2 regions of the Cellulomonas jepli genome follow, and region 1 is predicted to be linked to the other one. Evidence: riboswitches for the same ligand, from Rfam matches in the RefSeq annotation. Region 1 holds a riboswitch; the other holds the start of a gene.
The links. Region 1 has a riboswitch for cyclic di-AMP ahead of AB6N24_RS10105 (C40 family peptidase). Riboswitches for the same ligand answer to the same signal wherever they lie in the genome.
Positions count from the first base shown of each region.

Region 1 (4,004 bases):
CGTCGCGGACCTCCGCTCCGTCGCGCGCGAGGGACACGGTACGTCGCCACCGTCCGCCGGGCCCGCGCCGCGGTGCATCACGCGTGCCCCCGTCGACTCCTCCTCTCCGGAGACCCCCGTCGCGCCCGGCCTCGCCCGGCGTGGCGCCGAGGCCGTGTCGGAGGTCGGAGAGACGCTGGGAGCTCACGAGGAGGGGTGGGTCATGGCCGGAGCGGACGACGACCTCAGGGTCGACGAGGTCACGGACGAGGTGCGCGCCGCGTACGCGGCGGCCACGTGGTTCGAGCTGGCCCGTGCGACGTCCGAGGCGCACCAGGCGGCCGAGCGCCACGGCGCCCGCGAGCCGGGGGCCGACGCCCGTCGCGCCCGCTACGCCGCGCTGCGTGCGCTGCTCGACGAGGCGACGGAGAACGTGAGCACGCACTGCCTGCACGCGAGGCTCTGAGTCCGCGCACGTCCCGCACGGGCGCTCCCCCGTCGCCCGGTCGGCCCGCTCGCCCGTGCTCACGCGCGGCGGGCACCCGGCCGGTCATCGTCCGCCCGTGCTCAGCGCACGGCGGGCACCCGGCTCGTCGCCGTCCGCTCGTGCGGGTGCTCGGCGGCGCGGCCCTGGAACGCGAGGACCGCCGGGTTCAGGACGTGGCCGTCGCGCACCTCGATCGCGCGGCGCAGCGTCTCGTCGCGCGCCCACGCGTCCGGCCCTCCCATGACTCCCGCGAGGAACGGCAGCACCGCCTCGCTGATCTCCCACGACGCCGAGCTCCACAGGTAGGACGGGCTGTGGTCGACGGCGTAGTAGGTGACGTGGTCGCCGACCTCGAACGCCGGGTCACGGAACGAGGTCGGCCGGGCCCACTCGAAGCCCATCCCGGCGTCGCACGAGACGTCGACCACGAGGCTGCCCCGCCGGAACGCCGCGAGGTCCTCGGTGCGCAGGTAGACCACCGGGTGCTGGGGGTCCTGCAGCGTGCAGTTGACGACGACGTCGTGCCCGGCGAGGAGCTCCGCGACCGCCACGCGCCCCTCCCCGGTGTCCACGTGGCCGTCCGGCTCGAGGTGCACGATCCGGGTCTGGTGGATCGGCGCCCCGACCGCGGCGACGCCCCGGTGCGTCACGACCTCGACGTCGTGCACCCCGTGCGCGAGGAGCGCGGTCACCGCGCCGCGGGCCGTGGCGCCGAAGCCGAGGACCACCGCGGACAGCCGCCGGCCGTAGTCGCCGGTCAGCCCGACGAGCTGGAGCGCGTGCAGGACGGAGCAGTACCCGGCGATCTCGTTGTTCTTGTGGAAGACGTGCAGGCCGAACCCGCCGTCGTCGGCCCAGTGGTTCATCGCCTCGAACGCGAGCAGGGTCAGCCCGTGGTCGATCGCGACCTGCGTGAGGGCGACGTCCTGGACGCAGTGCGGCCAGCCCCACAGCACCTGGCCCGCGTGCATCGCCTCGAGGTCCTCGACCTGGGGCTTCGGCAGCAGCACCACGTCGGACTCCGCGATCACCTGCGCGCGGGGCGCGAGCCCGCCGACGAGCAGGGCGAGCTCCGCGTCGGGCACCCCGAGCCGCTCGCCGTAGCCCTCCTCGAGCGTGGTCCTCGCGCGCAGGCCGGGGTCGATGCGCTCGAGGTGCGCGGGGTGGATCGCGAACCGCCGCTCGTCCTCCTTGCGTGACGTCGAGATGACACCCAGGCTCAGCGGACCCATCACGTGCCCCCCTCGGAGGGGTCGCGACGACCCCGTGCCGCGAGCGTACGCCCGGGCCGGGAGAGTGAGGCGCTCGTCACATCCCGGGCGCTGCCGATCGGGTGCTCGTGCCGGATTTACGCGGGGATCTCCCGTTCTCGGCGTGACCCACGTCATCCCTTCGGGTGATCGTGCGACCTGGACACGTGTTCACCCGTGACCTTGCCGTGACATATCGCGAGGGCCGTGCCTAACATCGTCGCGCCCCACCCTCCTGGGGCGGCCTGAGGTGGATCGCCGAGTCCTGCCACCACCCGCGGTCAGTTCGAGTCTCGCTGGCAGGAGCGGGGGACCCACTTGTGGGCATCCGTGCGGTGTCCTTGGGGTGAAGCCGGTCGAACCTGACCGGCCGGGCGTTCTCCAGCCCGAACCCGACAGCTCACCTCGTAGGCGTCTGGAGAGGTTCTGCATGCCCTCGAGCACGTCTCACGGCCGTCGCCGGTCACCCGGTCGTCCGACGACCCCCCTCACCGACCTCGCCACGGCCACCAGCGCCGGCATCGCCACGGCGGGTCGCCGCTCGGCGGTCGTCGCGGCCGGCTCCGGCCTCATGATCGGCATGGTCGCGGTCCCCGCCTCCGCCGAGGGCAGCAGCGCCGGTGGCGCCTCCCTCGCCGCGGTCGACAGCACCGTCCTCACGGCCTCGGCCCGCGCGATCCTCGAGACCTCCCCGGTCGTCGCGGCAGCGCCCGACGCGGTGTGGGGCTTCGACGCCCCGACGCTGACCGCCGTCACGCCGCCGCCCCCGCCGGAGCCCGAGCCCGAGCCGGAGCCCGTCGTGGAGACGCGCGCCGCGAGCACGTCGCGCAGCGCCGCGCGTGCCGCCGTCGTCGAGGAGGCCCCCGCCGAGGAGGAGGCCACCGCGGTCTCCGTCCCGGCCTCGGCCGTCGGCAACGCGATCGTCGAGATCGCGGCCCGGTACGTCGGCGTCCCGTACGTCTCGGGCGGCACGACCCCCGACGGCTTCGACTGCTCGGGCTACACGTCCTACGTGTTCGCGCAGGTCGGCATCACGCTCCCCCGCACGTCGGGCGAGCAGCGCTACGCCGGCACCGTCGTCTCGCGGGCCGACGCCCAGCCCGGTGACCTCATCTGGTCGCCCGGCCACATCTCGATCTACGCCGGCGACGGCATGCAGCTCGACGCGCCCCGCCCGGGCAAGACGATCCAGCTGCGCTCGATCTGGCAGTCCAGCCCGGTCTTCATCCGGGTCGGCTGACCTCAGCGTCCGCACGGCACGAGAGCGCCCGCCCCTCCGGGGGACGGGCGCTCTCGTCGTTCCCGGGCGCGCCGCCTCAGCGCACGCGGTAGGTCTCGACGAGCCGGTCCATGAGCGCGTCGAGCCGCGCGTCGACGACCTTGCGGGTCGGGTCGGCGTCGAACCAGTCGACGATCTCGCGTGCGCCCCGCTCGAAGGGCACGGTCGCGCGGTAGCCGGGGACGACGCTGCGCACCTTGGTGTTGTCGAAGACCATCGAGTGCGCCTTGTCGCCGAGCAGCCCGGCGCCCCACTCGGGGTCGTGGGACGCGATGACGTCGGACGGCACGTGCACGATGCGGGCCTCGACCCCGGCGGCGGCGGCGAGCGCGTGCGTGATCTGGTCCCACGTGAGCACGTCGTCCGACGTCAGGTGGAACGCCTCCCCGAGCGTGCGCGGGTGGCCGAGCAGCGGCACGAACCCCTGGGCGAAGTCGGTGTGGTGCGTGAGGGTCCACAGCGACGTCCCGTCCCCGTGCACCACGACCTCCTTGCCCTGGCGCATCCGCTCGAGGGCCGTCCAGCCGCCGTCGAGCGGCACGAGCGTGCGGTCGTACGTGTGCGAGGGCCGCACGATCGTCGCGGGGAAGCCGTCCTCGCGGTACGCCCGCACGAGCAGGTCCTCGCACGCGATCTTGTCGCGCGAGTACTGCCAGTGCGGGTTGCGCAGCGGGGTCGACTCTGTCACCGGCAGCCGGGCCGGCGGCGTCTGGTACGCCGAGGCGGAGCTGATGAACACGTACTGGCCGGTGCGCCCGGTGAACAGCTCGACGGCGGTCCGCACGTGCTCCGGGGTGAAGGCGACCCAGTCGACGACGGCGTCGAACTCCCGGTCGCCGAGCGCCTCGCGGACCGAGGCCGGGTCCCGGACGTCGGCGCGCACCGTCCGGACGCCGTCGGGCAGCGGGCGCGTCGTGCTCTCGCCGCGGTTGAGGACCGTGAGGTCGAGGCCGCGCTCGACGGCGAGGCGGGTGGAGGCGGAGCTGATGATGCCGCTGCCGCCGAGGAA
Region 1 covers NZ_JBFTER010000034.1:2,512-6,515, forward strand. Annotated here, with positions in the region: gene AB6N24_RS10095 (hypothetical protein) at 203-445, shown strand; gene AB6N24_RS10100 (N(5)-(carboxyethyl)ornithine synthase) at 547-1,698, opposite strand; cyclic di-AMP (ydaO/yuaA leader) riboswitch at 1,963-2,144, shown strand; gene AB6N24_RS10105 (C40 family peptidase) at 2,147-2,956, shown strand; gene AB6N24_RS10110 (NAD-dependent epimerase/dehydratase family protein) at 3,033-4,004, opposite strand, start outside.

Region 2 (4,004 bases), on a different contig from region 1:
CGTGCAGGGCGTCGACCGCCTGACGGGACTCGGGGCGGATCTCGTCGGCCAGGGCGAGTGCCCCGGCGACCTGCCCGTCGATCAGCACGTGCAGGACGATCGCGCCCTGCTCGGCCCACGCCTGGGTCTCGGGCAGCGGGTCCGCGTGGTGCTCGGCGAGCATTCGGGGCCCACCGACGGCGACGTCGTGCCCGTCGACGGCGGCGCGGACCCCGACCGCGGTGCTGGCCCGGAACTCACTGGCCCGAAGCGCCGGCAGGGAGCGGGCGGTGGCGGCGGCGGTGATGGCGCGGGCGAGCGGGTGCTCGCTGTCGGCCTCGGCGCCCGCGGCCAGGGCGAGGACCTCGTCCTGGGTGCGGGTGCCCGTGACGGCGATGTGGGTCAGGGCGGGCTCACCCTTGGTCAGGGTGCCGGTCTTGTCGAACAGGACGGTGTCGACGGTGCGCATCTGCTCCAGGGCCATGCGGTCCTTCACGAGCACCCCGCCGCGGGCGGCGCGTTCGGTGGCGATGGAGACCACCAGCGGGATCGCCAGGCCCAGGGCGTGGGGGCAGGCGATCACCAGGACGGTGATGACCCGGATCCACGCCGTCTCCGGGGTGCCCCACGTCAGCCACGCGGCGAGCGTGAGGGCGGCGGAGCCGAGCGCGAACCAGAACAGCCACCCGGCGGCGGTGTCGGCCAGGCGCTGGGCGCGGGTGGAGGAGGACTGGGCCTGCTCGACCAGGCGGCGGATGCCGGCCAGGGCGGTGTCGTCCCCGACGGCGTCGATGCGGACCCGGATCGCGGAGTCCGTGGCGACGGTCCCGGCCACGACGTGGTCACCTGCGCCGCGCCGGACCGGGCGGGACTCCCCGGTGATCATCGACTCGTCGACGTCGGCGGACCCGTCGACCACGACCCCGTCGGCAGGCACCCGTCCACCGGGGCGCACAATCACCACGTCCCCCAGGCGCAGGTCCGCGGGGGCGACGACCGTGATGGTGTCTCCGTCGACGCGCTCGGCCTCGTCGGGCAGCAGCGCGGCCAGGGAGTCCAGCGCGGAGGACGTCTGGGCCAGGGACCGCATCTCGACCCAGTGCCCGAGCAGCATGATGACCACCAGCAGCGCGAGCTCCCACCAGAAGTCGAGCTCGTGGGACAGCACCCCCAGGCTCGAGCCCCAGGACGCGACGAACGCCACCGTGATGGCCATGCCGATGAGCAGCATCATCGCGGGCTTGCGTGCCCGCAGCTCGCTGACCGCCCCGACCAGGAAAGGTCGCCCGCCGACGAAATAGATGATCGTGCCGAGCACCGGTGAGATCCACGCGATCGCGGGTGCGTCCGGCAGGGAGTACCCCAGGAGCGCCGCGAACATCTCACTGGCCAGCACCGTCGGGACCGCCAGTACGAGCGTCAGCCAGAACAGCCGCCGGAACTGCCCGACGTGGTCCCCGTGCCCACCATGGCCACCGTGCCCATGCTCGTGGCCACCCGCCGGCGCCGCCCCCTGGTGATCGTGCTCGGCGTGGGCGGTGTCGGTGTGGCCGTGCGCGCCGTGGTCAGGGTGGTGCTGGGCGTGCACCGGGTGGTGCTCACCGTGAGCCGTCGGCTCCGGGCCCGGGGTCACCCTCGCCGGCGTGCCGTGGTGGCCGGTGTGCTCGGCACCTGGCGGGGTGGTGTGGTGCTCGGGATGCGACGTGCTCATGATCCGGCCCTCCTCGACGACCTACCCGCTACGGATACCCCTGGGGGGTATACCAGCGCACAACGTGTCCCGGTGCGTGGGCATTCCCGCTCGGGCGGTCATGTCGCGGTGACCAGCACGTGGTGCGGCGTGTGGCCCTCCCAGCGTGATCTCGCCGTGACATTCGCGCGAGGGGGCACCTAGGATCGACCCGCCCCACCCTCCTGGGGCGGCCTGAGGTGGATCGCCGAGTCCTGCCACCACCCGCGGTCAGTTCCAGTCCTGCTGGCAGGAGCGGGGGACCCACTTGTGGGCATCCGTGCGGTGTCCTTGGGGTGAAGCCGGTCGAACGTGACCGGCCGGGCGTTCTCCAGCCCGAACCCGACAGCTCACCTCGTAGGCGTCTGGAGAGGTTCACCATGCCTTCGAGCGCCACCCGCGGCCGTCGCCGTTCACCGGGTCGCCCCACGACCTCTCTCGACGACCTCGCCACCGCGACCAGCGCGGGCCTGGCCACCGCTGGTCGCCGCTCGGCCGTCGCCGCCGCCGGGTCCGGTCTGCTCCTCTCGATGGTGGCTGTGCCCGCATCCGCGCACGGGTCCGGTACCCACGCCGCCAGCGTCGCCGGCGTCAACACCGCTGCGCTGACTGCCTCCGCGCACGCGCTGGTGCACACCTCCCCGGTCGTGGCCGCCGCCCCCGACGCCGTCTGGGGCTTCGACGCACCGACGCTGACCGCGGTCGCCCCGCCGCCCGTCGTCGAGGAAGCGCCCGAGCCCGCGCCGGCGCCTGCCTCGCGCAGCGCGGCCCGCGCCGCGGCAGCCGAGCCCGCCGCGCAGGAGGCCCCTGCCGCCGAGGCGGAGCCGATCGGCGCTGCGGCGCCCGCGTCGGCGAACGGCAACGCGATCGTCGAGATCGCGGCCCGCTACGTCGGGGTGCCCTACCTGTCCGGCGGCAGCACCCCCGAGGGCTTCGACTGCTCGGGGTTCACGTCCTACGTGTACGCCCAGGTCGGCATCACCCTCCCGCGCACGTCCTCCGCCCAGCGCGGCGCCGGCACGGTCGTCTCCCGCGCCGAGGCCCAGCCGGGCGACCTCATCTGGTCCCCGGGGCACATCTCGATCTACGCCGGCGACAACATGCAGGTCGACGCCCCCCGCCCGGGCAAGACGATCCAGATCCGCGAGATCTGGCAGACCAACCCCACCTTCATCCGCGTCGGCTGACCCGGTAGGTGGCCCGGTGGACAACGACGCACCGCACCAGGTCACCCTCACCGGGCGTGAGCTCATGCTGCTGGGCGCCGGGCTGAAGGCGTACCTGACGTCCTTCGACGCCCACCGCGCCGTCGACGGCGGCGCCACGCACCCCGAAGCCCAGTGGCGCGAGGTGCAACGCACCATCGGTGAGCTCATCTGGCGGCTCGAGGAAGCCGGCGTCGAACCCGGGACGAAGCTGCAGCACAGCGCCGAAGCCGTCGACCCCGCGGCCCGCGAGACCTAGCCCCGCCGGGGTCAGGCGGCCCGCGTGCGCTGCTGCAGCCGCCACCCGCGGGCCGTCAGGCCCTTGGGCTTGAACACCGACAAGACCGTCGCGCCCAGCAGCACTACCAGCGCGAGGACCACGTGCACCACCGGTGAGACCGAGCGCAGCGCGTCGAGCTCGCCGCTCGAGGTGTCCGTCGCGACCTCGGCCAGCGTGGCGAGGGTCTGGGTGTAGAGCACCAGCACGAATGTGGCCACCACGGTGAGCACCAACTTGGTCACCACCCAGTAGTGCCGCACGAGCCCCCACACCGTGCCCAGCGACTGCACCAGCCCTGTCGCCAGTGAGGCGAGCGCCAGCGGCACGAGCACCGTCCACGCCAGCGCATCCATCGCGACGTACATCGCGCGCACCGTCGCGTCCTCCCGTGCGGTGATCGCCACCACGGACAGCCCCAGGAACGTCAGCACCGCCCCGGTCCACCCGACCGAGGACGTGATGTGCAGGCACAGCGCTCCCTTGCGCAGCCCTGGCGACATCCTCACCCCCGCGCCCCCGAATCGACGGTCGGACCCGCCTCGGCGCCAGCCGCCCCATGGCGCTGCGGGCCGTGCTCGCCGCCGACCAGCAGGGCGATCACCACCAACGCCGCCACCATGGCGCCGAGCATGGCCAGGACCTTCACCCAACGCGGTGCCCGCGGGCGCTCCGTCCGGACGTGGTCGGCTGATGGGGAGGACGGTCGATCCGGTGTGGTGTCCACGAGAGCTCCTCGGTCGGCTTTATGGAACACAGTGTCACATGGCAGACGCCCTGTCACTCGGGTGGGTACGGTGGGGGCATGCCGCTG
Region 2 covers NZ_JBFTER010000028.1:28,896-32,899, reverse strand. Annotated here, with positions in the region: gene AB6N24_RS08945 (heavy metal translocating P-type ATPase) at 1-1,690, opposite strand, end outside; cyclic di-AMP (ydaO/yuaA leader) riboswitch at 1,905-2,086, shown strand; gene AB6N24_RS08940 (C40 family peptidase) at 2,239-2,895, shown strand; gene AB6N24_RS08935 (hypothetical protein) at 2,912-3,172, shown strand; gene AB6N24_RS08930 (DUF2269 domain-containing protein) at 3,184-3,693, opposite strand; gene AB6N24_RS08925 (hypothetical protein) at 3,696-3,824, opposite strand; gene AB6N24_RS08920 (TetR/AcrR family transcriptional regulator) at 3,996-4,004, shown strand, end outside.
Region 2: it holds a riboswitch for cyclic di-AMP, as region 1 does, so the genes downstream of both, AB6N24_RS08940 (C40 family peptidase) here and AB6N24_RS10105 (C40 family peptidase) in region 1, are expected to answer to the same signal.